3 regions of the Mesorhizobium sp. ESP7-2 genome follow, and region 2 is predicted to be linked to each of the others. Evidence: predicted binding sites of a transcription regulator. Region 2 holds the regulator's gene; each other region holds the start of a gene.
The links. Region 2 encodes HrcA, which represses chaperone genes, less so after heat shock. Its sites were predicted from a motif close to GTTAGCACTCNCNNNNNGNGAGTGCTAAC; they were not measured.
Positions count from the first base shown of each region.

Region 1 (10,184 bases), on a different contig from region 2:
TTCGATCATTCTAACTAGAATAATTCGTTGGAAAGATCGATTGTGAAATGGCATTTCCCCGGCATACCCGCCTGGAGAATTGCATTGTCTTCCCTGACCCGCATTGCGAACGATATTCCGAAAAGCAGGATTTCCGCCGATCTGGTCGCAGGCCGCAAGCGCCTCGATTCCCTTTGGAACGGCATCATCCCCGGCATCGTGCTGGTGGCGATGATCACCGCCGTCGCCTTCTCCGCCCGCAATGTCTCCGGCTTCGCCTTGTTCAGCCCCATGATCCTGGCCGTCGTCGCCGGCATGATCTATTCCAACGTGCTCGGCACGCCGACGCACGCCAAGGCCGGCATCGCCTTCTCGCAAAAGCGCCTTTTGCGCTTCGCCATCGTGCTGCTCGGTTTCCAGCTGACGCTCGGCCAGGTCGTCTCCATCGGCGCTAGCGGCGTCGGCATCGTGGCGCTGACCCTTGGCGCCACCTTCCTCTTCACCATCACGCTCGGCCGGCTGATCGGCGTCGACGCCAAGCTGGCGCGGCTGATCGCCGCCGGCACCTCGATCTGCGGCGCCTCGGCGATCGTGGCCACCAACATCGTCACCGATGCGCGCGACGAGGACGTCACCTACGCCGTCGCCTCGATTACTTTGTTCGGCACCGTCGCCATGCTCGGCTTCCCGCTGCTGGCGCCGATGCTCGGCCTCGACCAGCACGCTTTCGGCCTGTGGGCGGGCGCTTCGATCCATGAGGTGGCGCAGGTCATCGGCGCCGGTTTCCAGAACGGCACCCAGTCCGGCGAGATCGCCACGGTGGCCAAGCTGACGCGCGTTGCCATGCTGGCGCCGATGGTCATCGCGCTCGGCCTGACGGCGCGCCGCGGGAGCAACGACCAGTCGGCGGCGCGACCGCCCATGCCATGGTTCGTCGCCGCCTTCGTCGCCGTCGTGGCGCTGAACAGCCTAGTCGCGATGCCGGCTGAGGTGAAGCAGGCAATGGCGATCGCCACCACCATCATGCTCACCATGGGACTGGCCGCCATGGGCCTGCAGGCCGACATCTCGAAGCTGCGCTCGCGCGGCCTGCGCCCGCTGGCGCTCGCCTTCTGCGCCTTCCTGTTCATCGGCTGCTTCAGCCTGATGCTGGTGAAGGTCTCAGGCTAATCAATCCACAAACGAACTCGCCGCGACATAGATCGCCGCCAGCGCCTCGATGCCGGCCTGGTCGGCACTGTCGAAACGGCCGGGGATCGGGCTGTCGAGATCGAGCACGCCGAAGACGCCCTCCTCGTCTTCCAGCAGCACCACCAGCTCGGAGCGCGAGGCGGCGTCGCAGGCGATGTGGCCGGGGAAATCATGCACGTCCTTGATCAGCATCGAGGTGCCGAGCTCGACCGCTGTTCCGCACACGCCCTTGCCCACCGCGATACGCACGCAGGCCGGCTTGCCCTGGAAGGGTCCGAGCACCAGTTCCTCGTCCGATGCCAGGAAGTAGAAGCCGGCCCAGTTGAGGTCGGGCACCATCTGGAAAATCAGCGCCGAGGTGTTGGCGGCGTTGGCGATCGAATCCCCCTCGCCCTCCAGCAATGCCTTCAGTTGCGCGGCGAGGTCTCGGTAGAACGCGGCCTTGTCCGAGGTGTCGATGGCCTTGGCGGCAAACATGGCTTGTCTCCGTATTGAGGATCGCGGTTCCGTTTTTCCGCAAACGCCCTGCACCAAACGACCACCGGACGATACTAGCTTAAATTCCAGTCGCCGCGAAAGTCGGAAGAAGATGCCCTGTCGGACTTGGCAGCACGGCACGTCCATCGAACCGTGCTGCCTTGATCAAGAAGGCAAGTTCGTCAGCCGGCGGGTTTGTACGCGCCCGCAGCCTTTTTGGCGGCCGCGAGCACTGCCTTCATATCGAGTTCTTCCAGTACAACCATCTCGGTCAGCGAGCCGCTCGCTCGCACCGCAAGGGACATGCCAATCCCCGCTGACTGGTCCGGCACCTCGCCATTGACAACGACGTCATAGATGCCGCGCGTGAACATCACGCTGCTCACCTTGCCGCCAACGCTTTCAAAAAGCGCCTTGACCGCAGCCTGCCTGTCCGAGCCTTGCATCAATCCTTTGGCGGCATGAGGCGCATAGTTTGCCAAGATAATCACTTTCATGGGTATTTCCTCCAAATGTCATTGTCTCGTGCTGCTCCATAATTCGAGCGGCACGGAGTGATTTATTTTTCGGAACAATCGCAGGCGCCCCCGGGACGCGTTGGCGGCCAAGGGCTCGCTGCCGGACAAATATGCTCTCAAGCTAATATGATGACAATACCGGACACTCCGACACTGCCGACAGGAAGTTGTCTGGCTGGAACACGCTCGGCCAACGGCATCGAGCTCGCGCCGTTGACGCGCGATGTGGTCTGAGGTTGAACGGCCAGTAGCGGCGCGGCCTTACATCGGGCGCTTGGGTTCGCCCTTTTGTGGCGTTGCCGTATCTGAATCGGATTTCTTGTGCTTGTCGGCGGCAATCCTGCGGATGCGGTCGAAGCGGCTTTCCTCGGTCGTCTCGGTCGTGACGACTGTCTCTGGCTTCTGTGCGAACAGGATCATGGATCGATCTCCTGGGCTAGAGGCCTGCGCACCGGGAGAAGATCCCCCGGCGGTAATATCGAACTTCAGTGAGCAGCCGGCGCCGCCGGATTGAGGCAGGCCTGGAAAGCGGCTTCGATGAAGCCACCCCGCAGGTCGACTGAATCCTTAGTAGCCGCCCATGCCGCCACCACCACCCGCCGGTGCCGCATCCTTCGGCGGGATTTCGGTGATCATCGCTTCGGCGGTTATCAGCAAGGCCGCGATCGAGCCGGCGTCCTGCAATGCCGTGCGCACCACCTTCGCCGGGTCGACGATCCCAGCCTTGATCATGTCGACATAGACCTCGTTCTGGGCGTCGAAGCCCTGATTGTGGTCCTTGCTGTCGGCGAGCTTGCCGACAACGATCGAGCCCTCGACGCCGGAATTCTCGGCGATCTGGCGGATCGGCGCCTCAAGCGCGCGAAGCACGATGGAGATGCCGGCGGTGACATCGGCATTGGCGCCGTTCAGGCCTGATAGCGCCGACCGGGCACGAAGCAGGGCGACGCCGCCGCCTGGCACGATGCCTTCTTCCACGGCCGCACGCGTGGCGTTCAGCGCGTCGTCGATGCGGTCCTTCTTTTCCTTCACTTCCGATTCGGTGGCGCCGCCGACGCGGATCACGGCAACGCCGCCTGACAGCTTTGCCAGCCGCTCCTGGAGCTTTTCCTTGTCGTAGTCCGAGGTCGTCTCCTCGATCTGGCCCTTGATCTGGGCGACGCGCGCCTGGATGGTCGCCTTGGTGCCCGCGCCGTCGATGATCGTGGTGGTGTCCTTGTCGATCAGCACGCGCTTGGCGCGGCCGAGCATCTCGATGGTGACGTTTTCAAGCTTGATGCCGAGATCCTCGGAAATCATCTGGCCCGAAGAGAGCACCGCGATGTCTTCCAGCATCGCCTTACGACGGTCGCCGAAGCCCGGTGCCTTGACGGCCGCGACCTTGAGGCCGCCGCGCAGCTTGTTCACGACCAGGGTGGCGAGGGCCTCGCCTTCGACGTCCTCGGCAATGATCAGCAGCGGCCTGCCGCCCTGCACCACCGCTTCGAGGATCGGCAGCATCGCCTGCAGATTGCCGAGTTTTTTCTCGTGGATGAGGATGTAGGGGTCCTCGAGTTCAGCGCGCATCTTGTCGGCATTGGTGACGAAGTAGGGGCTGAGATAGCCGCGGTCGAACTGCATGCCTTCGACGACGTCGAGTTCGGTGTCGGCGGTCTTGGCTTCCTCGACGGTGATGACGCCGTCATTGCCGACCTTGTTCATCGCCTTGGCGATCATTTCGCCGACACTGGCGTCGCCATTGGCGGCAATGGTGCCGACCTGCGCGATCTCGGCCGACGACTTGACCTTCTTGGCCTTCGCCTTGATTTCCCCGACGACGGCGGCGACGGCCTGGTCGATGCCGCGTTTCAAATCCATCGGGTTCATGCCGGCGGCGACCAGCTTGGCGCCTTCGCGCAGGATCGAAGCGGCCAGCACCGTGGCTGTCGTGGTGCCGTCACCGGCGAGGTCATTGGTCTTCGAGGCCACTTCGCGCACCATCTGCGCGCCCATGTTCTCGAACTTGTCCGCAAGCTCGATTTCCTTGGCAACGGCGACGCCGTCCTTGGTGATGCGCGGGGCGCCATAAGCCTTGTCGATGATGACGTTGCGGCCCTTGGGACCCAGAGTCACCTTCACCGCATTGGCGAGGATTTCGACGCCGCACAGCATGCGGTCACGCGCATCGGTGGAGAATTTGATTTCCTTGGCAGACATGATTCTTATCCGTTTCGAGTTTGAGGGGGCCAGTCGCCGCGCCGAACGCGCGGCGCTCCAGTCAGGCGGCCTTCTTGGCTTCGACAGCCCTTTCGATGACGCCCATAATGTCGGCTTCCTTCATGATCAGCAGGTCTTCGCCGTCGATCCTGACCTCCGTCCCCGACCATTTGCCGAACAGAACCAAGTCGCCGGCCTTGACGTCGAGCGGAACGAGCGCGCCCTTTTCGTCGCGTGCCCCCGGACCGACGGCAATGACTTCGCCTTCCTGCGGCTTTTCCTTGGCATTGTCGGGAATGATAATGCCGCCCTTGGATTTAGTATCGCCTTCGGCGCGCCGGATGACGACGCGGTCGTGGAGTGGACGGAACTTCATGAGAACTTCTTTCTGGGGCCGGCATAGGCGACCGCGCCCTCTCCTATAGGCGGTTTGGCACTCGATAGATAGGAGTGCCAAAATTTATCGTGAGACGAATTAAATATTAGAAGTATTATTTCAGCGCTCGGTTTCTCCACGCCGGCAAGGGCCCAAATAATTCGAAAGATTGAATTTTTCCTGCCGAGCCCCTATTTATCTGACAAGTTCGTTTTCACGATTTCAGCATGAAGGAGATTTGTTCGATGGCCGATGGCAATCACACTCTGATGGAAAAAGCCCAAGCCCGCTTTGTCGACAAGCAGAAGAAGACGGCCGAGCACAACAAGGCAACCGCTGAATACGTGTCCGAGGCGCGGGCCAGGGAGATCAAGACGAAACGGCTGAGAGAGCTGCGGCTGGCCAAGGAAGAAGCCGACCGCATGGCGGAAGCCCAGAACCCGACACCGAAGAAGAAACGGGCGGTAAAGAAGGCCTAGAAATTCCAGGAAAGTGCGGCGGTTTCGCTCGCGCGGGCAAAGAGCGTTCAGCCCTCATGCCGCGGCGCTGTGCCCTTTCACTTGCCCCTCGGCCTTGAAGATGCGGAACGTGTTGCGGCCTGCGGCCTTGGCGGCATAGAGCGCGGTGTCGGCCTGCATGAACAGGTCGCAGGGCTGACCGGCCTCGGCGAAGGCAATGCCGACCGAGGCGCCCAATCTGAGCGACTGGCCTCGGACGGGAAGCGGCTTGGCCATCGCCTCGATGAGGTGGCGCGCCATGCCGGAGACGGCGGCTCGATCGAGATGCGGCCCAAGCAGCACCGCGAACTCGTCGCCGCCGACGCGCGCCACCAGCTCCGCCCCGCCGCAACCGCCGGTAAGGCGTTCTGCCGCCGCCTTCAGGCACTCGTCGCCGACGACATGGCCGAAGGTGTCGTTGACGGCCTTGAAGCCGTCGAGGTCGATCAAAAGGAGCGCGCCGACGGGTCGGCCCTCCTCCGCATGCCCGAGCCGCGCCTGGAAGCGGGCGCGGTTGGCAAGCCCGGTCATGGCGTCGAATTCGGCCAGATAGCGCATCCGGTCCGAGAGGATTTTTTCCTCGGTGATGTCCTGCTTCATGCCGAAGATGCGCACGGGCATATCAGCCTCGCACTCGACGGTGGCGGTGATGCGGATCCAGCGGCAATGGCCGGCCACGGTCGTGATCTCGGCATCGAGGGTGAATCCGCTGCGCTCGGCGATGGCACGGCCGCGCAGACTATCCAGTGCCTTGCGCGATTCAGCCGGATAGCACTTGATGATCTCGCCGCGGTCGAGCACCGAGCCGCGCGGCAAGTCGAACAGGTCGTAGACCACATCGGTCCAGGTAAGTCGCTCGTCGGGCAGGCTGCATTCCCACACGCCGATGCGCGCCGCGGCCGACGCCCGGTCGAAGATCTTGCGGCTGTGGGCAAGCGAAACATCCTGACTGGCGATCAGCGCCGCCTGCGCCGCAAGTTCCGCCTCGAGCCTGGCGATGGTTGCGGCATCGCTGCGGCGGTTGTAGGCGCTGCCTTGCCCCACCCGCTTGCCGGGTAGCGAGGCCGGGTCTTTCGGAGTGCAGGATGTATCGGGCATGGAGGAACTCCTGGCGGGCGACCACCATGGCGCAACAGCCCTTAAAACTTCGCTGACGGCAGGCCTGGTTTTGATGGAGCGATTGTCGAATTCGGCGCCGCCCCTCATCTGCCTGCCGGCATCCTCTCCCCGTATAGGGACGGGGAGAGGGGCGCTTATTGATGGCTTCGCCAATCGCCAACGTTGCAAAAGAGGGCGCCGAGGTCGCGGCCGCCCCTTCTCCCCGTCACTATACGGGGAGAAGTGCCCGGCAGGGCGATGAGGGGCAGCGCCACCGCTCGGAATGGCGTGGTGGAATGGAGGAGCTTATCCAACACTTTTCCCCTTGAACCCACACCCGATCTGGCCTAGCCTTGAATGAGAAAAGGTTTTTCCAGACATTTCCGATCGGGCTCGGCCGCGTGCCGGGCGTTGTTTCGGACAATAAGGGAAAACCTTTTCCCAGATAAGGATTCTCGGCCCGATGGCATCGGACGATCAGCCAGTTCCGGTCTTTCCCAAGCCCGTCACCTTGCGTGACGTGGCCGCCCGGGCCGGCGTCAGCGTCGCCACCGCCTCGAAGGCGCTCAACGACCAGGGGCGGATGACCGCCGAGACCCGCGAGCGCATCCGCGACACGGCGCGCAGCCTGGGGTTTCGTCCCAACAGCCTGGCGCAGAGCCTGCTGAGGCGGCGCTCCTTCACCGTCGGCCTGCTCACCAACGATACCTATGGCCGTTTCTCGCTGCCGCTGATGTCGGGCATATCTGACGCGCTGGTCGATGCCGGCGTCTCGGTGTTCCTGTGCAATGTCGAGGAGGATCCGCGCCTCGGCCAGCTTCATGTCGAGGCCATGCTCGACAAGCGCGTCGACGGCATCATCGCCACCGGCAAGCGCATCGACCGCCATCTGCCGGTCGACCTGTCCAATCTGCATGTCCCGGTGATCTATGCCTTCACCCAGCCCGATCCCGACGCCGTCGCCTTCGTTTCCGACGATGCCGGTGGCGCGCGGCTGGCGATCGAGCATTTCTGCCGGCTCGGCCGCAAGCGCATCGCCCATGTCACCGGCCCGGCGAGCTTTGCCGTGGTGCACGAACGGGCGCAGGCCTATCGCGCCGCGCTGACCGAAAACGGCCTGCCTGCCATCGAGCCGCTGCTCGGCGCCTGGTCGGAAGCCTGGGGACATGAGGCCGTGGCAAAACTGTTCGACACCAACGGCGAAAAACCGGACGCTGTCTTCTGCGGCAACGATCAGATCGCGCGCGGCGTCATCGATGCTCTGCGGGAACGAGGCCTCGGCGTGCCCAATGATGTCGGCGTCATCGGCTTCGACAATTGGGAGATCGTGGCCGAGGCGACCCGCCCGCCGCTGACCTCCATCGACATGAACCTGGCAGCGCTTGGACGCGAGGCCGGGCTGACCCTGCTTTCCCTGGTTGGCGGCAAGCCCGCCACGCCGGGCATTCGAAAACTGCCGTGCCGGCTGGTGGTGCGGCAGTCCTGCGGCCGCCTGTCAAATGGCTGAGAAAGACGGCTAAGAACGAAACGCCGCGATTGGCGGCAAGCCGCGCATCGCGGCCAATGTGGAGGAGGAGAACATGAGGACTTTGATTGCCAAACTGGCCCTGACGGCTGCCGCTCTGGGCTGCGGCCTGCAATTTGCCGCCGCCGAGACCGCCAACATCTGGGTACGTGCCGACGGCTCGAACTTCATGCCGAAGATCGTCGACGCCTTCAACAAGGCGAACAAGGACCAGGTCAAGCTCGACATCATCCCCAATGCCGAGATCATCCCGAAATATGGCGCGGCCGCCGCCGGCGGCACGGCGCCCGACGCGTTGTCGCTCGACCTGATCTACACGCCCTCCTTCGCCGCCGCCGGCCAGCTGGAGGACATCACCGACTGGGCGAAATCCCTGCCCTATTTCGCCAGCCTGTCGCCGGCGCATGTGAAGACCGGCACCTACAAGGACCATATTTACGGCCTGCCCTTCTCGGCCGACGCCTCGGTGCTGATCTGGAACAAGAAGCTGTTCAAGCAGGCCGGCCTCGACCCCGAGAAAGGTCCCACCAACTGGGCCGAGATCGAAGCCGACGCCGAGAAGGTCAACGCGCTTGGCGGCAACATCAAGGGCTTTTATTTCTCCGGCAATTGCGGCGGCTGCAACATCTTCACCTTCACGCCGCTGATCTGGGCCTCGGGCGGCGACATCCTGTCGGAGGACGGCTCGAAGGCGACGCTGGACAGCCCGCAGCTGCGCGGCGCCATCGATCTCTACCGCTCCATGGTCAAGAAGGATCTGGTGCCGGCGGGAGCCCAGACCGACACCGGCGCCAATTTCTTTGCCGCCTTCGCCGCCGGCAATATCGGCATCTCTCCCTCCGGCGCCTTCGCCATCGGCGCGCTCAACACGCAATATCCCAATGTCGACTACGGCGTCACCTTCCTGCCGGGCAAGGATGGCAACTGGTCGTCCTTTGCCGGCGGCGACAATTTCGTCGTCACCAAGGGCACCAAGAAACTCGCCGTGGTGAAGGAGTTCCTGGACTTCGCCTATTCGCTCGAAGGCCAGACCATCCTCGCCAAATACGGCAGCCTGCCGGTGCGCGGCGACATCGCCAAGGACGCGCTCAAAGATCTCGACCCGCGCTACCAGATCGCCGCCGAAGCCATGGCCAAGGGCAAGACGCCCTATTCCGTGGTGTTCAACGACCTGATCAACTCCGCCAATGGCCCGTGGACGCAGATGATCAACGAGGTCTTCTTCGGCGACGACGTCGACGGCGCGATCGCCAATGCACAGGAAACCATGCAGTCGATCATCGACCAGGCGCCGCAGAAGTAGCGCGCGCCTGTCCGGCCGCCCGCCTGTCTCCCTGGGCGGGCGGCCGGGAATTTGCATCGCTAACGACAGGGCTAATAGCGTTGAGACAAGACCCCCTCATCCGGCCGCTACGCGGCCACCTTCTCCCCGCTGGGGAGAAGAGGCTGGCGCCCGTGCCGGCGCCCTCCTCTCCCCTCGGGGAGAGGTCGGATTGCCCCGAATTGCCCTTCGCAATTCGGTTGGCAATCCGGGTGAGGGGGTACTTGGCCGATGCCCTAACAGCATCGAGCGCTCGGCCATGACCACCCTCACCGCAACCACCGCCCCGCCCCGCGTCCGCAAACTCGTCGGCACCGGGCGCCGGCAATGGGTCGGCCTGCTCTATGTCGCGCCGGCGGTGGCATTGGTCATGCTGTTCTTCGTCATTCCGCTCGGCATGACGGCGTGGATGTCGCTGCACAACTGGCCGCTGATGGGCGAGCACTCCTTCATCGGCCTCGGCAATTACTGGGCGATCCTGCGCGACACCAGATTCTGGAACGCGCTGAGATTCACCGGCTACTACACGGTGGTCGTCACCATCGCGATCTTCGCCGTCGCCTTTCCGCTGGCGATCTTCATCGAGCGGCCGCGCCCGTTCACCAATCTCTACCGCACCATGTTCTTCATGCCGGCGGTGGTCGGCTTTGCCTCGGCGAGCCTGCTTTGGTCGTGGCTGCTCAACGTCGATTCCGGCCTGTTCAGCCCGGCCGCCTACGACCTCGGCCTGATCGACAAGAAATTCAACCTGCTCGCCACCTTCCAGCCGGCCTTCTGGTCGATCATCGCCATGGTGGTGTGGAAGGTCGCCGGCTTCACCATGATCATCCTGATGACCGGCCTGCAATCGATCCCGCAGGACCTGCAGGAGGCCGCCGTCATCGACGGCGCCGGGCCGTTCGCCCGGTTCAGGGCAATCACGCTGCCGCTGATGCGCCGCACACTGGCGCTGGCGCTGATCCTGTCGGTCGCGGGCTCGATCCTTGCCTTCGACCAGTTCTACATC
Region 1 covers NZ_JAIUGQ010000004.1:187,985-198,168, reverse strand. Annotated here, with positions in the region: gene LB543_RS06500 (YeiH family protein) at 85-1,149, shown strand; gene LB543_RS06495 (GAF domain-containing protein) at 1,150-1,647, opposite strand; gene LB543_RS06490 (GYD domain-containing protein) at 1,830-2,144, opposite strand; gene LB543_RS06485 (hypothetical protein) at 2,427-2,585, opposite strand; gene groL (chaperonin GroEL) at 2,733-4,361, opposite strand; gene LB543_RS06475 (co-chaperone GroES) at 4,423-4,737, opposite strand; gene LB543_RS06470 (hypothetical protein) at 4,983-5,216, shown strand; gene LB543_RS06465 (diguanylate cyclase domain-containing protein) at 5,271-6,332, opposite strand; gene LB543_RS06460 (LacI family DNA-binding transcriptional regulator) at 6,796-7,839, shown strand; gene LB543_RS06455 (ABC transporter substrate-binding protein) at 7,913-9,160, shown strand; gene LB543_RS06450 (carbohydrate ABC transporter permease) at 9,438-10,184, shown strand, end outside.
Region 1: a site for HrcA is predicted at 4,791-4,819, ahead of LB543_RS06475 (co-chaperone GroES). Genes of this name have one in related genera too.

Region 2 (10,184 bases):
GCGCATGCTATTCCTGGGTATCGAAAACCTAAGCCCCCAGCCCCTCGAACAGGATCGTCGACAAATACCGCTCGGCGAAGTCGGGGATCACCACCACCAGGGTCTTGCCTTTGTTCTCGGGCCGCGAGCCGACGACGATTGCCGCCTGCAGGGCCGCGCCCGACGAGATGCCGACCGGCACGCCTTCGAGGCGGGCGATGAGGCGCGCATTGGCGACGGAATCCTCGTTCGAGACCTTGACGATCTCGTCATAGATCGTGGTGTCGAGGATTTTTGGCGCGAAGCCGGCGCCGATGCCCTGGATCTTGTGCGGGCCGGGCTGGCCGCCCGACAGCACCGGCGAGGCATCCGGCTCGACGGCGACGACATGCAGCGCGGGCTTGCGCTTCTTCAAGACCTGGCCGACGCCGGTGATGGTGCCGCCAGTGCCGATGCCGGCGACGAAGATGTCGATCTCGCCCTGCGTATCGTTCCAGATTTCCTCCGCTGTCGTCTTGCGGTGGATTTCCGGATTGGCCGGGTTTTCGAACTGCTGCGGAATGATGGCGTTGGGGATCGTCGCGGCCAGTTCGTCGGCCTTGGCGATGGCGCCCTTCATGCCTTTCGGGCCTTCGGTCAGCACCAGCTCGGCGCCGAGCAGCGCCAGCATCTTGCGGCGCTCGACCGACATCGTCTCCGGCATGGTCAGGATCAGCTTGTAGCCCTTGGCGGCGGCGGCGAAGGCAAGCGCGATGCCGGTGTTGCCGGATGTCGGTTCGATCAGCGTGGTCTTGCCGGGGGTAATCTTGCCGGCTGCCTCCAGCGCCTCGATCATCGCCACGCCGATGCGGTCCTTGACCGAGGCGATCGGATTGAAGAATTCGAGCTTGGCGACCAGATTGGCGACGACGCCCTTCTCCTTGGCGAATTTGTCGAGCCGTACCAGGGGCGTATCGCCGATCGTGTCGGTGACGGAATCGTAGATACGGCCGCGGCCGGGCACGCGGGCTGAAGTGACGGGTTTGTTCATTGGTTTCGCTCCCTGGATTTCAGGCAATTGGCAGTAGCCGACAGAATAGGGCTTTCAGCCGCGCAAGATAGGCTGCGGCTCGAAAATATCCGAGTGGGGCGTGTGCCGAAAACGCCTGGCCCCCGGAAAAGCATTTCTCGAAACAGCCGGGCCAGGGAATGGTTTGGCCAAAAGGCCTACTGACGAGCAGCGATCGCCGCCGCGGCGCCAACCATGAAGGTACCAGCAGTGCGGTTCAGCACCTTGAGCGCGCGCGGCGACTTCAGGAACCAGCGCGCCTTGGCCGCCAGCGCCAGGTAGGGCACCAGCACGACGAACAGCACGACGACCGTCAGCGCGACGAGAATGCCGTAGTCGGCGAGCGTGATCGTCTTCAGGTCGACGATGGTGGGCGTGATGGCGAGGTAGAAGATCATCGTCTTTGGATTGCCGAGCGTCACGGTCAACCCGGCGATGAAGCTCGACAGCAAGCCGCCCTTGCCCTTCCTGGCTTCGATGGTTTCGGGCGTGATGCCGGCGGTCCAGAAGCGCCAGCCGAGGAAAGCGAGATAGGCGACGCCGGCCCATTTGATCGCCAGGAAAACCATGCCGAACTCCTGCGCGACGAAGGCCAGGCCCAGCACCACGGCGGTCAGATAGATGAGATCGCCAAGCATCAGGCCGAAGGACATGGCGAGCGACGAGCGAAAGCCGGAGCCGAGCGCGCGTGCGACGAGCGCGGTGATGCCGGGGCCCGGGATGGCGGCGGCGACGCCGAGCGCGGCGCTGTACGCGAGAAAGCCGGTGAGGGTCATGGATGTGGTCTCGGACGAGGGCGCTTCATCGCATATATTCAAATGGAATTGAATCTACTGAGGACTGGATTCGATTGCACCAGACCTCTGTGAGACCTGATGGGGGGCCAGGGCTGCCAATAGACGGATCAGGACCATCCGTCACTATAAGTCACGCGCCAGATCGTGCCGTTGCCGTCCTCGGTGACGATCAGCGCCCCGTCCTTGGCCACCGCCACGCCAACCGGCCGGCCCCAGACCTCGCCATTTGAGACGACGAAGCCGGTCATGAAATCCTCGTATTCGCCGGTCGGCTTGCCGTCCTTGAATAGAAGGCGAACGACCTTGTAACCGGTCCTGTTGCCGCGATTCCACGAGCCGTGCAGGGCCACGAAGGCATCGCCTTGATACTCGGCGGGAAAACTTTTGCCGTCGTAGAAAGCGATGTTGAGCGGCGCCGAATGCGCCTGCATCAGCACGTCTGGAGTCGTCGCCTTGCCGGCGAGGTCGGGACGCGCGCCCTTGTGGCGCGGGTCCTCATTGTTGCCGATGTAATACCAGGGCCAGCCATAGAAGGCGCCTTCCCTGACCGTCGTCGCGTATTCGGCGGGCGTATTGTCGCCGAGCGCATCGCGCTCGTTGACGACGCACCACAGCGCACCGGTCGCCGGCTGCACGGTCATGCCCGAACAGTTGCGCAGCCCGGTGGCGACGATGCGTCCATTCTTGCCGTCGGGGTCGAAGGCCCGCACCTCGGCCCGGCCCGCCTCGGCGCCCCAACTGGCGCCGAGCGGCTTCGACTTGACCCAGGCGTCGAGCCCGCCTCTGGGTCTCTTGCCCATGTCCTCGGCGATATTCGAGCCGGAGCCGACGGAGAGGTAAAGTGTCTTGCCGTCGGGCGAGAAGGCGATGTCGCGGGTCCAATGGTGATTCGCCGGAATGTTGTCGACGATGGTTTGCGGCTCGCCCGAGGCCTTCAGGTCGCCATTGCGATAGGCGAAGCGCACGATGCTGTCGCTGTTGGCGACATAGACCCATTGCGGGTCATTGCCGGGCGGATAGAAGGCGATGCCGTAGGGCCGGTTGAGGCCGCCGGCGAAGATGCTTTTCTCCGCGGCTTTCGCGCTTCCGTTCGTCAGCCGGTAGACACGGACCTGGTTGGCTTCGCTGTCGGCGACGAACAGGTCGCCGTTCGGCGCGACGCGCACCACACGCGGATTGTCGATGCCGGACGCGACGAGTTCCGCCGAAAAGCCGGGCGGCAGTTGTGGCTTGGCGTCTTGCGGCCTATCCGTCAGGCCGGCGCTGTTCGAAGCGGATTTGGTGACATAGGGCCTCGGCAAGTCTTCCGGCTTGATCAACCGGCGCACGCCGGGCTTGTCCGCGCGCCAGTCGCCGAAGGCTGCCGGGCCTTTGAGCACGGGCTGATCGGCCTGCTGGGCGAGAGCCGCGGTCGTGAGAAACAGTGCGGACATCGCCAGTCCGGCCAATCGCATCACTTCCTCCAGTGGGTCGTGGGAGAAATCAACGATCGGTTTGTCCGTGGGTTCCGTCACGCACGGTGAGCAAACTTCTGGAATCAGGTCCCGGCGGCGTAAAAATCGTCGTCCAGGCGTTTTTCCAGTTCCACGAGATCGGCCGGCAACGGCAGCCCCATGGCGCGCATTTCCCGCAGTTTTTCGCGCAGCTGTTCCTGAATTTCGTGCTGGTCCTCCGGCTGGTTGACCATCTCTTCGAGCAGCAGGCTGATCTGGGCCTTGAATGATTCCAGCGCCATTCTTTTTCTCCTTTGCAGCCGGTCCTTCGGTGTCGCACCAAAGGTGTCGAGATTCGGGTCAGGCCGAGTCGAAAACGGTGGCTTACGAGAACCGGAGCGGAGCGTACTTAAGTACGTGGGCACCGGAAGCGCAGGAAGCCACCGTTTGCAGGCCGGCTTCACCCGAATATCAATACACCTAGCGAAGCATGCGCGATATCAGCTGCGCCGTATAATCAACCATCGGCACGATGCGGGCATAGTTGAGCCGGGTCGGGCCGATGACGCCGAGGGCGCCGACGACGCGGGCGTCCTTGTCGCGATAGGGCGCCACCACCAGCGACGAGCCCGACAGCGAGAACAGCTTGTTTTCCGAACCGATGAAGATGCGCACGCCCGATCCCTCCTCGGCCAGGTCGAGCAATTGGATCAGTCCGTCCTGCGTCTCCATGTCCTCGAACAAATGCCGCAGCAATTCGATGTCGGCCTGGGCGGTGACGTTTTCGAGCAGATTGGCGCGGCCGCGTACGATGAGCCGTGCCGGCAGCCCGCTTTCGGCGCCCGCCCACACAGCCAGTCCCTTCTCGACGAGGTCCTGCGACAGCGTGTCGAGCGCCGCCCTCGTTTCTTCCTTGATGCGGGCGATCTCGGTCCGAGCCTCGGCCAGCGTGCGGCCGCGAATATGCGCGTTGAGGAAATTCGAAGCCTCGTGCAATTGCGAAACGGTGATGCCGGCCGGCAGGTCGACGACGCGGTTCTCGACGTCGCCATTCTGCGACACCAGCACGGCAAGCGCCTTGATCGGCTCGAGCTGGATGAACTCGATATGCTTCAGCGCCACCTCGTTCTTGGCCGCCAGCACCAGGCCGGCGCCGCGCGACATGCCCGACAGCATCTGGCTGGCCTCGGTCAGCATGTGCTCCAGCGTCGCGCCCGAGCCGGAGGCCCGCACCTGCGCTTCGATGGTGCGGCGCTCCTCGTCGGAAAGGTCGCCGAGCTCCATGAAGGCATCGACGAAGAAGCGCAAGCCGGCCTGCGTCGGCAGACGCCCGGCCGAAATATGCGGCGCGTAGATCAGGCCGAGATGCTCGAGATCGCTCATCACGTTGCGGATGGTGGCCGGCGACAGCGAGGACGGCAGGATGCGCGACAGGCTGCGCGAGCCCACGGGCTCGCCGTCCCTCAGATAGGAATCGACGATGCGCCGGAAGATGTCGCGCGAGCGCATGTCGAGCGATTGAAGCGCGGGCGACTGCGACGCGGGATCGACTGCCTTGGTCATTCGGCCAAAAACCTCCGGTTCAAGGATATAGACTTCGGTGGGCCGCGCGCAACCGGTGTCTGTGTCGGATCATCCCGGTGTCCGTGTCGGATCACCCCGGTGTCTGTGCCAGATCACCGGTCCGTTTTCCTTTGCGCGCTGCCCCCCTTGCGTCTAAAAGCCGGCCACGATTCAAAAAATGACAAGAAAGCAGGCCGAATGCGCCCCTCCAAACGCCAATTCGACGAAATGCGCGCCATATCCTTCGAGCGCGGCGTCTCCAAGCACGCAGAAGGCTCGTGCCTGGTGAAGTTCGGCGACACCCATGTCCTGTGCACCGCCAGCCTCGAGGAGAAGGTGCCGGGCTGGATGCGCAATTCCGGCAAGGGCTGGGTGACAGCCGAATACGGCATGCTGCCGCGTTCGACCGGCGAGCGCATGCGCCGCGAGGCCTCCGCCGGCAAACAGGGCGGCCGCACACTGGAAATCCAGCGCCTGATCGGCCGTTCGCTGCGCGCCGTGGTCGATCTGCAGGCGCTGGGCGAACAGCAGATCACCGTCGACTGCGATGTCATCCAGGCTGATGGCGGCACCCGCACCGCTTCGATCACCGGCGGCTGGGTGGCGCTGTATGATTGCCTGCGCTGGATGGAAGCGCGGCAGATGGCCAGCGTTTCGAAAGTGCTGAAGGACCATGTCGCGGCGATTTCCTGCGGCATCCATGACGGCCAGCCGGTCATCGACCTCGACTATGTCGAGGATTCCTCGGCCGGCACCGACGCCAATTTCGTCATGACCGGCAAGGGCGGCATCGTCGAGATCCAGGGCACCGCCGAAGGCGAACCTTTCTCCGAGGACCAGTTCGCGGCGCTTATGGGCCTGGCCAAGAAGGGCATTTCCCGGCTGGTCAGCCTGCAGCAGATGGCGGTGGCGTAATTTCGAAATGTCGAGCTTGAGCGCCCCTCTCTGTCCTGCCGGACATCTCCCCCACATGGGGGGAGATTGGCACCTTCGGCGCTCCACTCAATCCTGCAACGCAAATGATTGGCGAAGGCCGCGATGGCCGCTGGTCTCCCCCCTAGTGGGGGAGATCCCCGGCAGGGCAGAGGGGCGCGCCTCGTGATACCCTCCGCCATCCTGGAATCGGCCCTCTACGTCTCCGACCTCGACGCCGCTGAGCACTTCTACACTGACGTCCTCGGCCTCGAACCGCTCGGCAAGGTCGACGGCCGCCACCTCTTCTTCCGCTGCGGTCCGGGCGTTCTGCTCGTCTTCAACGCCGAGGCGACCAAAATTCCGCCCGCACCGGACGCGAGGCTGAAAGTGCCGCCGCACGGCGCTATCGGCGAAGGCCATCTGTGCTTTGCCGCGACCGCCGCTGAAATCGACGGCTGGAGAGCCCATCTCCAGGCGAAGAAAATCGCCATCGAAAGCGAATTCGAATGGCCGCAAGGTGGCCGTTCGATCTATATACGCGACCCCTCGGGCAATTCGATCGAGTTCGCCGAGCCAAGAATCTGGGGCCTTTGATGCATTCACTCGATGGCAAGAAGATCGTCGTCGCCAGCCACAACGAAGGCAAGCTGCGCGAATTCGCCGACCTGATGGGTCCGTTCGGCTTCGAGGCGAAATCGGCCAAGACGTATGGCCTGCCCGAACCGGACGAAACCGGCACCACCTTCGAGGAAAACGCCTACATCAAGGCCTTCGCCGCCGCGAAGGCGACCGGCCTGCCGGCGCTGTCGGACGATTCCGGCCTCTGCGTCGACGCGCTCGACGGCGCGCCCGGCGTCTATACCGCGAACTGGGCCGAGACGCCGGACGGATCGCGCGATTTCGCCATGGCCATGCAGCGCACCGAAGTGGCGCTGCAGGAAGTCGGCGCGGCCACGCCCGAACGGCGCACGGGCCGCTTCGTCGCCGTCATCTGCCTCGCCTTTCCCGACGGCGAGGCCGAATATTATCGCGGCGAGGCCGAGGGCACGCTGGTCTGGCCGCCGCGCGGCGAGCTCGGTTTCGGCTACGATCCGGTGTTCCTGCCCAATGGCTTCGACAAAACCTTCGGCGAGATGAGCGCGGAGGAAAAACACGGCTGGAAACCCGGCCAGGCGACGGCGCTGTCGCACCGCGCGCGCGCCTTCCAGAAATTCGCCCAAGCGAGATTGGGACAGGCATGAGCATGCTGCTCGACCGCAGTCCCGGCTTCGGCGTCTACGTGCATTGGCCGTTCTGCGCGGCCAAGTGCCCCTATTGCGACTTCAACAGCCATGTCCGCCACCAGCCGGTCGACCAGGAGCGCTTTGCCGCCGCCTTCGAGACCGAGCTGGAAACGATGCGCCAGCGGACCGGACCGCGCGAAGTGACCAGCATTTTTCTCGGCGGCGGCACGCCGTCGCTGATGAAGCCTGAAACGGTGGCCAGGGTTCTCGACGCGGTGGCCAGGAACTGGACTGTGCCCGACGGCATCGAGGTGACGCTCGAGGCCAACCCGTCCTCGGTCGAGGCGGAGCGTTTCCGTGGCTACCGGGCGGCAGGCGTCAACCGCGTCTCGCTCGGCGTGCAGGCGTTGAACGACAAGGATTTGCGCTTTCTCGGCCGGCTGCACAATGTCGAGGAAGCCTTGCACGCCATCGGGCTCGCGCGCGAAATCTTTCCGCGCCTGTCCTTCGACCTGATCTATGCGCGCCCCGGGCAGACGCCACAGGATTGGCAGGCGGAGCTCGAACAGGCGATCGGCCATGCCGCCGACCACCTGTCGCTCTACCAGCTGACCATCGAGGAAGGCACGCCCTTCCACGCGCTGCACGCGGCGAAGAAATTCGTCATTCCCGACAACGATCACGCCGCCGACCTATACGCGTTGACGCAGGAAATCACGTCGGCGCACGGCATGCCGGCCTACGAGATTTCCAACCACGCCAGGCCGGGCGCCGAGAGCCGGCACAATCTGACCTACTGGCGCTACGGCGAATATATCGGCGTCGGCCCCGGCGCGCATGGCCGCTTCGTCGAGAACGGACATCGGGTGGTGACCATCGCCGAACGGATGCCGGAAACCTGGGCCAATCTGGTCGAGGCCAAGGGCCATGGCATCACCGGCGGCGAGCTCCTGACGCGCTCGGAAGAGGCGGACGAGTTCCTGCTGATGGGGCTGCGGCTCGCTGAAGGCATCGACCTCTCCCGCTACGAGGCCTTTTCCGGACGCGGCTTGTCCACGGCGCGGCTGTCGGTGCTGCAGGGCGAGGGGCTGGTGGCGCCGATAGGCAATGCCCGCCTGCGCGCAACACCGGCCGGCATGATCGTGCTCGACGCCGTGGTGGCGGACCTAGCACGGTAAACCCTTGAAAAACATTCTCTTCGTCTGCAGCCAGAACCGCTTGCGCAGCCCGACCGCCGAGCAGGTGTTTTCCACGCGGCGCGACATCGAAGTCGCCTCGGCCGGCACCAATCACGATGCCGAAATCCAGCTGACGCATGAGCTGGTCGCATGGGCCGATATCATCTTTGTCATGGAGAAAATCCACCGCACGAAATTGCAGAAGAAATTCAAGGCCGGCCTGAAGGCGGCCAAGGTGATCTGCCTCGACATAGCGGACGACTACGAGTTCATGGACCCCGAGCTGATAGCGCTTCTGAAGGCCCGCGTTTCACGATATCTGGACTGAGCGCCCGGCCCGACGTTCGCCTCTCCGCCTTCGGCGGCCGCCTCGCCGATCCGAGCCAGATCAGGCGTCGTGTTTGTGGCGGTGCTTTCCGCGCTCCTTCTCGGCGTGGGACTCTCCGGAGCGGACTGGCTTGGCGTTGTCCTTGTCGCGGCGGCCGCGGTGCTGGTCGCCCAAAGAGGGCAAGGGTGCGCCGTTGCGGGCGTTTTTCGTTTCAAGACGGGTGATGAAGATATCGAAGCGATTGGGCATCGTCCGGTCAGTGCTCCGTCGTGCTGTCGGGTTTGTTGTCGGAAAGCCTGACGTCTGTCGGCAAGGCACTCGCGGCCTGCTTGGTCAGGCTGGTCTCGTTCCGGGCTGGCAGCCGCTTGTCCTGGCGTGCGGCCATCCGGCTGCGGCCGGCATAATAGGGCTCGAAAGCGTCCTGTATCGTCAGGCTGTCCATCCTGCCCTCCCTTCGGAATCAGGGGCTAAATCTGCCAAGACCGGTTTCGTTCCCTACTGTGGCGAAGGAATGGCGATTGCCTTACATCGGTGTGAGTTTTGCAAGCCGGCGCCAGCCATGCCAAACAGGATTTGGCAGGCCAAACAGGCCTGAACGGAGACGACATTGGTGACTGGCGAGACGGGCAAGCGCAGCTATGTGGTCGGGCAGACCGAGATCGCGGCCCGTCCGCTCGATCCGGCGCTGTATCTGGTGGCGACGCCGATCGGCAACCTCGCCGACATCACGCTGCGCGCCCTGGAGACGCTGGCCGCCGCCGACATCGTCGCCTGCGAGGATACGCGCGTGTCGCGCGTGCTGCTCGACCGCTACGGCATTCGCCGCCGCACATCAGCCTATCATGAACACAATGCCGGCGAGGCCGGGCCGAAACTGATCGCGGCACTCGAAGCAGGCCAGAGCGTGGCGCTGATTTCCGATGCCGGCACGCCGCTGGTCTCCGATCCCGGCTACAGGCTGGTCGGCGAGGCGCTCGACCATGGCATTCGCGTCGTGCCGATTCCCGGGCCCTCGGCGCCGCTTGCCGCGCTCACCGCATCCGGCCTGCCGTCCGACGCCTTCCTGTTCGCCGGCTTCTTGCCGGTCAAGGTTGGCCAGCGGCTGTCGCGGCTGGAAGCGTTGAAAGCAGTGCCGGCGACGCTGATCTTCTTCGAATCGCCGCGCCGGCTCGCCGAATCGCTCGGCGCCATGGTCGAGGCGCTTGGAGGCGAACGCAAAGCCGCCATCGGCCGGGAATTGACCAAGACCTTCGAGGAGATGCGCACCGGCACGCTGCGGGCGCTCGCCGACCATTATGCGGCCGCCGATACGCCGAAGGGCGAGATCGTCGTTTGCATCGGTCCCGCCGAGGCCAAGGCCGAGGAACCTGAAGACATCGACCGTCTGCTTTTGTCCCTCGCCGCCGAAATGCCGGCCTCCAAGGCGGCGGCGGAGGCCGCGAAAATGACCGGCGGCCAGAAACAGGCGCTCTATCGGCGGCTGCTGGAACTCAGGGACAGGCCATGACCCCAAAAAGTGGAGCCCGGTTTTCTCGGACAAACGGTTTCGTTTGTCCAGAGATCATGGTCGAGCAAAGTTCCGGAGCCGGCGGTGGCTGAGCGCCCGAGCGCCAGCCGCCAGAAGGCCTACCGGCGCGGCCATCGCGGCGAATGGCTGGCGGCTGCCGCGCTGATGCTGAAGGGCTACCGCATCCTGGCGCGCCGCCATCGCACGCGCTTC
Region 2 covers NZ_JAIUGQ010000034.1:53,719-63,902, forward strand. Annotated here, with positions in the region: gene cysK (cysteine synthase A) at 29-1,009, opposite strand; gene LB543_RS25590 (LysE family translocator) at 1,186-1,803, opposite strand; gene LB543_RS25595 (PQQ-dependent sugar dehydrogenase) at 1,932-3,278, opposite strand; gene LB543_RS25600 (hypothetical protein) at 3,362-3,559, opposite strand; gene hrcA (heat-inducible transcriptional repressor HrcA) at 3,738-4,820, opposite strand; gene rph (ribonuclease PH) at 5,019-5,735, shown strand; gene LB543_RS25615 (VOC family protein) at 5,919-6,329, shown strand; gene rdgB (RdgB/HAM1 family non-canonical purine NTP pyrophosphatase) at 6,329-6,976, shown strand; gene hemW (radical SAM family heme chaperone HemW) at 6,973-8,136, shown strand; gene LB543_RS25630 (low molecular weight protein tyrosine phosphatase family protein) at 8,141-8,464, shown strand; gene LB543_RS25635 (hypothetical protein) at 8,525-8,713, opposite strand; gene LB543_RS25640 (hypothetical protein) at 8,721-8,906, opposite strand; gene rsmI (16S rRNA (cytidine(1402)-2'-O)-methyltransferase) at 9,075-9,971, shown strand; gene LB543_RS25650 (YraN family protein) at 10,056-10,184, shown strand, end outside.

Region 3 (10,184 bases), on a different contig from region 2:
TTGACCTTCGTGGTCTTCGTCGGCTACGGCATCTTCGCGGCCTCGATCCGCAGCCATGTCGTGTCGCGGCCGATGGTGCTGACCTGGATGCGTCGGACGTTTGCCGGCGCCTTCGTCATGCTCGGCGCCAAGTTGGCGCTGGCGGACAGGTGATCGCGCGGCCTACAGCATGTCGCGGCGAATAGGGTTCGCCCGACCTGCTGTAAGCTTCTCATTTCATGCATGTCGTTGTCCCGGAACCGAGGACACTTCCGGGCGACATGCACTAGCCCTTGACGTAACCCATCGCCTCGACGATCCGCCCGTCCGCGACGCGCATCAGATTGACGCCGCGCAGCGAATTGCCGTCAGCCATCCAGTAGCGCCAGCGGATCGTGGCGCGGTCGCCGGCCACGAAAGTCTCCTCGATGTCGAAGTGCGTGCCGGGTGCGGTGGCGATCGCCGACCACAACTCGACGCAGGCAGCCTTACCGGCTCGGCGCGCGCCCTCCGGCGCCGGTGTGGTGTTCTCGATCACGCAGTCCTGCGCCACCAATTCGTCGAGTGCCGAGGGGTCGTGATGCTGGAACACGTCGTTATAGCGCCGCATGATTTCAGCCGTTTCGCCGGAGCGGTTGGCCGTGGCGATGTCGATGATCGATTCCTGGCTCACTGGATTTTCTCCTTCCGTCCTTAGTGAGTTATGAGGTTCGCCTTCAGGGTGATCGCGGCGACGCCGGCCAGCGCCCGCGAGACAAGGCATCCAGCCTTGGCCGACTGCGCCAGCCGCTCGAAGTCGGCGGCGGCAAGCCCGGCGACATTCGCCTCCGTCTCGAGGTCGATGCGGGTAATCGTCGGCCCGGCCGCGGTGGCCCCAGATGCACCTTTGCGATCGTGTGGATATCGCTTGGGATATGACCTTCACTGCCGATAATGGCGGTGAGCGCCATCGAGAAGCAGCCGGCATGGGCGGCCGCGATCAGTTCCTCCGGATTGGTGCCGGGGCCGTTTTCGAAGCGGGACGGGAACGAGTAGGCGCCCTCGAACACGCCGCTGCCCAGCCTGAGCCGACCGGATCCTTCCTTGAGTGTGCCCTGCCATTCGGCCGATGCGTCGCGAATTGTCATTGCTCTCTCCTCTGGTTGATGAATGGGTTCACGCGCCGTCGATGACGACGACCTTGCCGAACATGTGCCCCAAATATGTAGACCGATTTACATATTATGTAGACCGATTGTCATATTTTGGACAAGCCCTATAATGCGCACTCCTGACAGGGGTTGACATGGCGACGGACACACGCACGCGGATGATCGAGGCGACGGCACTGCTTTTGCGGCGGCGCGGCTATCACGGCACTTCGCTCAGCGACATTTTGAGTGCCAGCGCCGCGCCGCGCGGCTCGCTCTATTTCCATTTCCCGGGCGGCAAGGACCAACTGGTCATCGAGGTGACGCGCGCCAGCGTGGCCGACGTGACCGAGCGGCTGGGCGCGGCTTTGGCCGCCGAACGCGATCCTGCGGTCGCCGTCCATCACATCTATCAGTCGGTGGGACACATGCTGGAAGAGAATGAATTCTCGCTCGGCTGCCCGGTCGCGCCGGTCGTGCTGGACTCGCCAGGCGATGTGCCCGAGCTTGTCGAACTGTGCCGTTCCGCCTTCGAACGGTGGATCGGCTTGCTGCGCGAGACCTTCGTCAGGGCAGGAGTGCCCGAGCGTCGCGCGCACGCTCTGGCGCTGCTGGTCGAATCGTCACTGGAGGGGCTGATGGTGATCGCTCGCGCCACCCGGGATCGCGCGCCGCTGAAGGTGGTGGCCGACGAGGTTGCGGCACTGGTCGAGCAGGCCGTGCTGGCTGGCAAGAGCGCAAAACATGCCGAAGCAGTCGGCTGAGACCGTCCGTTTCTGCGGAGACTATGCGCCTTGGTTGGGGAAACACGCCGTGGCGCCGAGCACTGGGCCGTTGGCCAAAGCGGTCAGGAAGGATGGCAGCACGGTCGAGAATGTGTAGGAGATCCGCACCGTCGTGAATCCCGTGAGACCCGAGCAGGTCGTGTTGTTGTCGATGCTGATGTCGGTTCCGGCCAGCTCGAGGCCGTCGCTGGCAGCCATGCTGCTGATGTAGCTTATGGTGTTGGCTGCGCTGTAAACGCCATTCTGCGTGCAGTGGCTCTGCAGCACGCCCACGCAACGCGCACCTGCGGTGGCCGTATCCTGCAGTACATGCTGCGTCCAGAACATGCGGCCGAACTCCACCGTGCCAAACAGCACCAGCAGCAGCGGCACCGACAGCAGCGCGAATTCGACGGCGTTGGCGCCGCTCCTGTCACGGATGAACGCGGTCAGGCGCTTCAAGACAAGGGGTCTCATTTTGGCTGCATCATGGCCTGGACGGTGATTGTGCCGCTCTTGACGACGCCGACACCGCCGAACAGAGGCGAGAAAGGCCGGCTGGCGCTGATCGTCACGAACTTGCCGGCAATGCCGCCGGCCGGGCAGGTCGAGCCGCAGGTCACCGACGAGCCCCAGGTGACGCTGCCGGCAGAGCCGGTTGGACAATAGCAGAGGTCGGCGCCGGATGCCGTGCCGCTCTGGATCGCGGTTGCGGCGCTGGTGTCGTAGGCGATGGTGGCGCCATTATTGATGACGACCTGGACATGGCCGCCGGCGCTGCCGAGACCGCCCGCCACCACCGCTGTGATATTGGCGGCAAGCGTGCCGCCGCCGGTGGAATTGACCTTGTCGGCGCCGAGCAGCGCGTAGTTGGAACCTGCTGACACCGCCGAGCTCAGATCGAACTTCGCCTTCAGCGAGGCGCCGATGTCCACCATTCCAGCCAGAATCAGGATCAGCACGGGACTGATCAGGGCGAACTCGACCGCCGAAGCGCCGGCTGTCTCTCGGGTGAGGAAGCGGGCGAACGCGGACTGCCGCGACGCGTGCGCCATGACAGTTTTGAAACCTCTCAGGATCGTCACTGGACAAGACTCACTTTGCTGCTGGCGCTGGAGCTGGAAGCGGCGATGCATTCCGACGCTGCGGCCGTGCCGCCTGAGAGCGTGATCAGCGAGCCGATCATCTGCAGGCATTTGCTTGAATCGGTCGACGAGCCCAGAACACTGGACCCGCCATTCATGGTGATCGGGCCGTAAGGGAAATAGAAGGCGCCGGAGATCTGTGCATTGGAGCCGCCCTCGGCGAAGGTGGCGCCCGCGGTCACCGAAGTCGATGTCGGGCCGATAACGGCGAGCTTCGCAGTGGCGCCGGTCTGCGGCGCGGTTAGCACGATATTGCTGTAGCCGGCCGCCACGCAGAAGACATAGCCGTTGCAGCTTCCCGAGCTCGATTTGGCCTTGCCCGACAGCACTAGCGTCACGTTGGCGCCGCTGACGCTGACCGTCGAGCCGCCGCAACTGGCGCTGCCGCCACCGCTTCCGCCAAGCGCGAAATAGCCGTCGATCGTGTAGACGCCGGCGCCGAGCAGGACGGCGCCCGAGGCGATGAAGTTGCCTTCGATGTCGTGCTGCGCCGTGGCCGGCACGACAAAGCAACTGCCACCGCCGCCGCCATTCACATTGCCGATGACCTGGAACACGCCCGAGCTGGTGGCGTCGGCCATGATGGTCGTGGAGCCGCCGCCGAGCGTGATGGCATCGCCGTTGCCGCCGGGCCCGATCTTGTAGCTGTTTGAGGTGCCGGAGCCGAAGGTGATGACGGCGCCGCCGGTGTTGTTGAGCCCGCCGGGCAATTCGAACGTGCTCGGCCCGCCGAAGGTGAGCGTGCTGGTGTTGCAGAGGCTGACGCGCGCGATGCCGCCGCAGGTATTGTCGCTGATGCCGAACTTGAAGGTGCCGGCGCCGAAGGTCGTGGTGCCGCCGCCGCCGGTCGTCAGCCCCTTGGTGAAGTTGAAATTGCCGGCGCCGAAAGTGGTGGTTCCCGCGGTGGTGACCTGCTTGCCGATATTGTAGGTGCCGGCGCCGAATGTGGTCGTTCCCGCCGTGGTCAGAGTCTTGGCGAAGTTGTAGGTGCCCGGCCCGAAATTGGTGGTGGCGCTGGTCGTGAGATCGCCGGCGATGTTGTAGACGGTGGTTGCCGCGCCGCTGGTGGCGAAGTTGAGGTTGATGCCGCCGCCAATGGTGATTGTGCCGATATTGACCGTGGTCGTGCTGCCGCAATTCAGCGTCCAGGTCGACGTCGGGGATGCCCAGCTTGCCGTGCAGCCGAGCGCGGTCGCCTGGCCTTGGGTGGAGCCCTGGTTCCAGGCAAAGTCGATGTTGTTGCCGGTGCTGTTGGTCGGCGCTGTCGGCGCCGTCGTCGTCGACATCGCCGCGACCGTGCTGAAACGCGCGACCGCCGCGGCAATGGCGGTATTGCCGGCCAGCGGATCGGGCGTCGATTTCTTGGCGATTACCGCGTCCGTGCCGTTCGGGCCGGTGATGCCGTTGCAAGGCTGGCTGGGCGCCGCCGCCGAGTTGTAGTTCACGCCGATCGCCGAGATGGACGTGCCGCAGGGAACGGTCACGGTGTTGTTCGACGACACCGTGCATTTGGGCGCGGTGATCTTGGTGCCACCCGAGAGCGTGATGCCGGTCTGGGTGCCGTCCAGCGCCAGCATGCAGCCGGGGGTCTGCGCCTGCGCGCCGAGTTCGGCGACGGCATTGGCATAGATCTGCAATTGCTGGCGGTCGTTGAGCACGCGCGCCAGAAGCAGTTGTTTCTGGGTGCGAATCGACACCGAGACGGCATTCATGCCGGAAGTCTTGGGAGAGGTGACCAGCGCCGCCTGGACATCGGCGGCCGGGACGCCGTTGAGCGTGGCGACATTGACCGCCGCCGCCGTCATCAGGTCGGTCGATTTCGTCGCATTGTAGGCGAGAGCGCCGGCATAGGCTGCAAGGTCTGCCGTGCGCTGGTTGCCGGCCCGCTCGACCAGCGCGCCGCCATATTCCGTGACGAGCGCCGCCATGCCGATGAGCACCGGCAAGAGCAGCGCTGACATAATGAGGACGTTGCCATCACGGTTACGCACAAACCGGCGGAGTATTTGCATCGATGAAGACCCTGCACGCGCGAGGAGCTCAACTGTGCCGATTAGTAGGCGTGAATGTCTTAAAAATTCTTGTCCGACAAATCGCACAATGATCAGGGGCGTTTGATCAAAGTGCTGATTTAATTGAAGAATTGCACAAAGTTTAGGCAGTCGGTTGGAGCGGCACGGCAGCGTTGCCCATCAAGGGCGGATTGCCAGGCGCTCAAGCCTTCGAACCGAGACAACGAAAAAGGGCGACCTTTCGGCCGCCCTTTCGATAATATTGCGAGGATGGCTGGATTAGAAGTCCATACCGCCACTCAAGCCCGCTTGCGGGCTTGAGCAATGTGAGTTGATGGGCGTGCTTTATGGACTTCTTAGAAGTCCATGCCGCCCATGCCGCCCATGCCGCCGCCGCCCATGCCGCCAGGCATGCCGCCGGCGCCAGAGTCCTTCTTCGGAGCTTCGGCGATCATGGCTTCGGTGGTGACGAGCAGGCCGGCGACCGAGGCCGCGTCCTGGAGGGCCGTGCGCACGACCTTGACCGGATCGACGATACCCATGACGATCATGTCGCCATATTCGCCGGTCTGGGCGTTGTAGCCGAAGGTCGCGCCCTTGTTCTCGAGGATCTTGCCGGCAACGATCGATGCTTCCGCACCGGCGTTGGCCGCGATCTGGCGGGCCGGAGCCTGCAGCGCACGACGAACGATGTTGATGCCAGCGGCCTGGTCGGCATTGGCGCCGGCAGCCTTGATGTTGGCCGAAGCGCGCAGCAGGGCAACGCCACCGCCTGCAACGATGCCTTCTTCCACGGCCGCGCGGGTCGCGTTGAGGGCGTCATCGACGCGGTCCTTCTTTTCCTTGACTTCGACTTCCGTCGCACCGCCGACGCGGATCACGGCAACGCCGCCGGCGAGCTTCGCCAGACGTTCCTGCAGCTTCTCCTTGTCGTAGTCCGAGGTGGTCTCCTCGATCTGCTGCTTGATCTGGGCGACGCGGCCCTGGATCTCTGCCTTCTTGCCCGCGCCGTCGACGATGGTGGTGTTCTCCTTGGAGATCGACACCTTCTTGGCGCGGCCGAGCATGTTGAGGCCGACGTTCTCGAGCTTGATGCCGAGGTCTTCCGAGATGACCTGGCCACCGGTCAGGATGGCGATGTCTTCCAGCATGGCCTTGCGGCGATCACCGAAGCCCGGCGCCTTGACGGCGGCGATCTTGAGGCCGCCACGCAGCTTGTTGACGACCAGCGTGGCCAGGGCCTCGCCTTCGACGTCTTCCGAGATGATGAGCAGCGGCTTCGAGGTCTGCACGACTGCTTCGAGGACCGGCAGCATGGCCTGCAGGTTGGAGAGCTTCTTCTCGTGCAGGAGGATGTAGACGTCCTCCAGTTCGGCAACCATCTTGTCGGCGTTGGTCACGAAGTAGGGCGAGAGGTAGCCGCGGTCGAACTGCATGCCTTCGACGACTTCGAGTTCGGTCTCGGCGGTCTTGGCTTCCTCGACCGTGATGACGCCTTCATTGCCGACCTTCTGCATCGCTTCCGCGATCATCTTGCCGACCGACTCGTCGCCATTGGCCGAGATCGTGCCGACCTGGGCGACTTCCTCGGAGGTCTTGATCTTCTTGGCGGCCTTGCCGAGAGCGGCGACCACCTCGGTGACGGCCAGATCGATGCCGCGCTTCAGGTCCATCGGGTTCATGCCGGCGGCAACCGACTTGTGGCCTTCCTGGACGATCGACTGCGCCAGAACGGTCGCGGTCGTGGTGCCGTCGCCGGCGATGTCGTTGGTCTTCGAAGCAACTTCGCGGACCATCTGCGCGCCCATGTTCTCGAACTTGTCTTCAAGCTCGATTTCCTTGGCGACGGTGACGCCGTCCTTGGTGATGCGCGGGGCGCCGAACGACTTGTCGATGACGACGTTGCGGCCCTTGGGACCGAGCGTGACCTTCACCGCGTCGGCGAGGATGTTGACGCCGCGCAGCATGCGCTCGCGGGCGTCACGGGAGAATTTTACGTCTTTGGCAGCCATGTTTTAGCTCCTGGCAGGGGCTCGGATAGAGCCTGAAAAATTCAAGTTGAAGGTGAGGCCGATGATCAGCCGATGATGCCCATGATGTCGGATTCCTTCATGATCAGAAGGTCTTCGCCATTGAGCTTGACTTCGGTGCCCGACCACTTGCCGAACAGGATGCGGTCGCCGGCCTTGACGTCCAGCGGGACCAGCTTGCCAGCTTCGTCGCGGGCGCCGGAGCCGACGGCGATGATCTCGCCTTCCTGCGGCTTTTCCTTTGCCGTGTCCGGGATGATGATCCCGCCGGCGGTCTTGGATTCGGATTCGACCCGGCGAACGACCACGCGGTCATGAAGCGGGCGGAACTTCGACTTTGCCATTTTTTCTTCCTCGATGAGAACGGTGAGAAACAGTTCCTCCGTCCGGCGGCGCCGGACACATAGTTAGCACTCACCAATGGCGAGTGCTAACGTGGCGCTGAAATAGGCCGACGATCTGCGAGAGTCAAGGCGCGCCACAGGAGGCGGTCGTAGGAAATTTTCATGCGCTGCATCGTCGCGGAGAATGTGGCGGTTACTGGCCGCAAAAGCGAAAGAATTTCGCTAGGTCGTTCAGCGCCTCGGCGACCGCAGTACCAAAAGCGGGCATCGCTCGGCGAGCCCGTAGCTGCCGGTTGGAACAATGCGGACGTTACTGAAGAACGCTTCCGCCTCGCTGATGAGTGCCATGGGCGGCGCAAAACTGTAGATGGCCGGCGAGTTCCGATAGACATCGATAGTGGCGATGACCGGCAATTCCCAGCCCGTACGCGCCGAGAGTTCCAGGCGATCAGGGAACAGTGCATCGAACCTTTCCGCGATCGTCTTTACTGGAATTGCATGGTCGGGAGCGGGGCCCGTCGCGGCCATGGCGACGCGCCATTTGAGCTCGTGGAAAGTGGAGACACCGCCAGAAAGCGCAAGCGCTTGCACCGCTGCCGGATCGTCCGGTGTCTCGGGACGGGCAAAGATGCGCAGGCCCGCGCGCCCGTCAGAATGCAGCACGCTGGCAATCGCCGCGAACAGCGCCTCGCGCACGGCTGAAAAGCCTAGCGCCGACAGGCAGCCGTCGCCGATCACCGCATCGACGCTTGCGCGCGAAACCGGTAGGTCGAGCCAGTCGCAGTTGATGGCCTTTCGCGACGCTGTATCACCTGGCCAGATTCCGGCGATCATGTCGGAGGATTCATCGACGGCCATCATGGTCGCGCCGAGCCCGGCGAGTTCCGGCGTCACGCCGAGCAGAACGACATGTGCCTCCGAAAGGTAGAGTTCGCGCTGGTAGGTTTCCACAGCTTCGCCAGGCGGCCGCAGCGGTGGCCCGAGCAACTCCCAGTGCCGTCGAATGGCATTCCAATGGTCGGTCATCCCTGGCCCCAACCAGCATTGTGTTCAGACGCATAATCGAAGACGCTAATGAAACCAAGTGCGGGGGGCACATGACACGCATCGCGGTTATTACGCATGAGTTCGACAGGTTCGAACGCCGGCGTGGCCCGCTGTTGCGCCGCGACAGTCCCTACATGCTCTTTGATCCGCTGGAAGAACTGAAGCGGCGCGGCCATTCCGTCCGCATACTCTCAGGAACGTCGGCGAAGCCCGAAGCAGACATAGCGGTGCTGCATGTCGATGCGACCGTGACGCCGCCCGAATATGTCGAATACGCGCGCGCTTTTCCGTTCTGCCTGAACATCGGGGCAGCCGACATCTCCAAGCGCCTAATCAGCGGCGCCGTCATCGGCAGGGACGACGACTGGCCAGGTCCGGTCATCGTCAAGAGCAATCTCAACAATCTGGGAATGCGGGAACAGTCGCTTAACCGGCGATCGCGACGTGCCGGAAAGCCGGAGCCATTTCCCGGTGCCGAGCTTATCGAGGGCTACCGCGTCTGTACGTCCCTTTCGGATGTTGCGCCTGCGGTGTTCGACCGCGGGGATCTCGTCGTCGAAAAATTCATTCCCGAGCCGGAACCGGACGGCTTTGGCGCCCGCTTCTGGATATTTTGCGGGGAGCGCGAGCGCTGCACCCGCCATGTTTCGTCGCAAAGCCTGGTCAAAGGCGACGACACGATCCGTCGTGAGCCGGTTCCGGTTCCCGAGGAGCTTCGTGCGCTGAGGCGCGAGCTTGGCTTTGACTATGGCAAGTTCGATTTTGTCATGCATGAGGGCAGGGCGGTGCTGCTTGACGCCAATAAGACACCAGGCGGTGCCCGCAATCTTTCCGCCTTTCTCGCCGCCGGCAACGCCAATCTGGCCGACGGTTTCGAAGGCCTCATCCGCCGGGCGAGATAGTCTCCAGCCGGCATTGGTCAGAGGAACAACCGCAACTGGGTGTGGATGATCGCGCGGTAATCCTCGATGGTCCGGCGGCTTTCCGCGTCGCTCTGCGCAAGCGCCAGGCGCACGACGCCGCCGGCGAGCTGGAAGATCAGCACAACCATGCGTTCGAACTGCTCGTGCTTGTCCGGCTCGAGCAAGGCAATGACATGGTCGCAGAACATCTTGGCTTGATGCCGGGTTTCGGCGATGTCGAGATTCTTGAGTGCCTTGTCGGCCTGGATGGCGTTCTGCAGATCCTGGATGGCCGGATCGCCGGCGACACGGCCGAAATAGTCGTCAAGCAGCCGGTCGGCCGCGGCGATGATGTCCCTGGCTTCTCTGACATCGGCGATAATCGCCGTCAATCGCGCCCGGCTGACCTCGGAAAACCGCTCATAGAGCATTGCCAGGATCGCCGACTTGTTGGGGAAGTAATGGTAGACGGTGGCGATCGGTCCGCCCGCCAGCATGCCGACCTCCTTCATGGTGACGGCGTCGATGCCCTTCTCGCCGATCAGCCGCATGGTGGTCGACAGGATAGCGTCGATGCGCTCGCGGCTGCGCTCCTGCTTGGGTCTGCGCCTCGGCTCGGTGGCCGTTCGACTTGCTTGCGTCATGCACCGATCTTTCGCACGGGTTCTCAAATTCCGGTTGACATGAAATATGATCAAGTATCAGTTTCTGAAATGCTGACAGAGTGTCAGCATTTCTGCCGCGCGGCAAGGACGTTGGGAGGGCGCCTTTGACTTCGACAAGCACCAGTCTTCAGGGCGATGGCGACTGGCTGGTTGGCAACCCGACCGG
Region 3 covers NZ_JAIUGQ010000001.1:118,638-128,821, forward strand. Annotated here, with positions in the region: gene LB543_RS00655 (LysE family translocator) at 1-153, shown strand, start outside; gene LB543_RS00660 (nuclear transport factor 2 family protein) at 266-652, opposite strand; gene LB543_RS00665 (OsmC family peroxiredoxin) at 696-1,106, opposite strand; gene LB543_RS00670 (TetR/AcrR family transcriptional regulator) at 1,265-1,873, shown strand; gene LB543_RS00675 (TadE/TadG family type IV pilus assembly protein) at 1,895-2,335, opposite strand; gene LB543_RS00680 (TadE/TadG family type IV pilus assembly protein) at 2,347-2,928, opposite strand; gene LB543_RS00685 (pilus assembly protein TadG-related protein) at 2,955-5,030, opposite strand; gene groL (chaperonin GroEL) at 5,387-7,042, opposite strand; gene groES (co-chaperone GroES) at 7,108-7,404, opposite strand; gene LB543_RS00700 (class I SAM-dependent methyltransferase) at 7,636-8,430, opposite strand; gene LB543_RS00705 (hypothetical protein) at 8,502-9,353, shown strand; gene LB543_RS00710 (TetR family transcriptional regulator) at 9,371-9,997, opposite strand; gene LB543_RS00715 (MFS transporter) at 10,123-10,184, shown strand, end outside.
Region 3: a site for HrcA is predicted at 7,467-7,495, ahead of groES (co-chaperone GroES). Genes of this name have one in related genera too.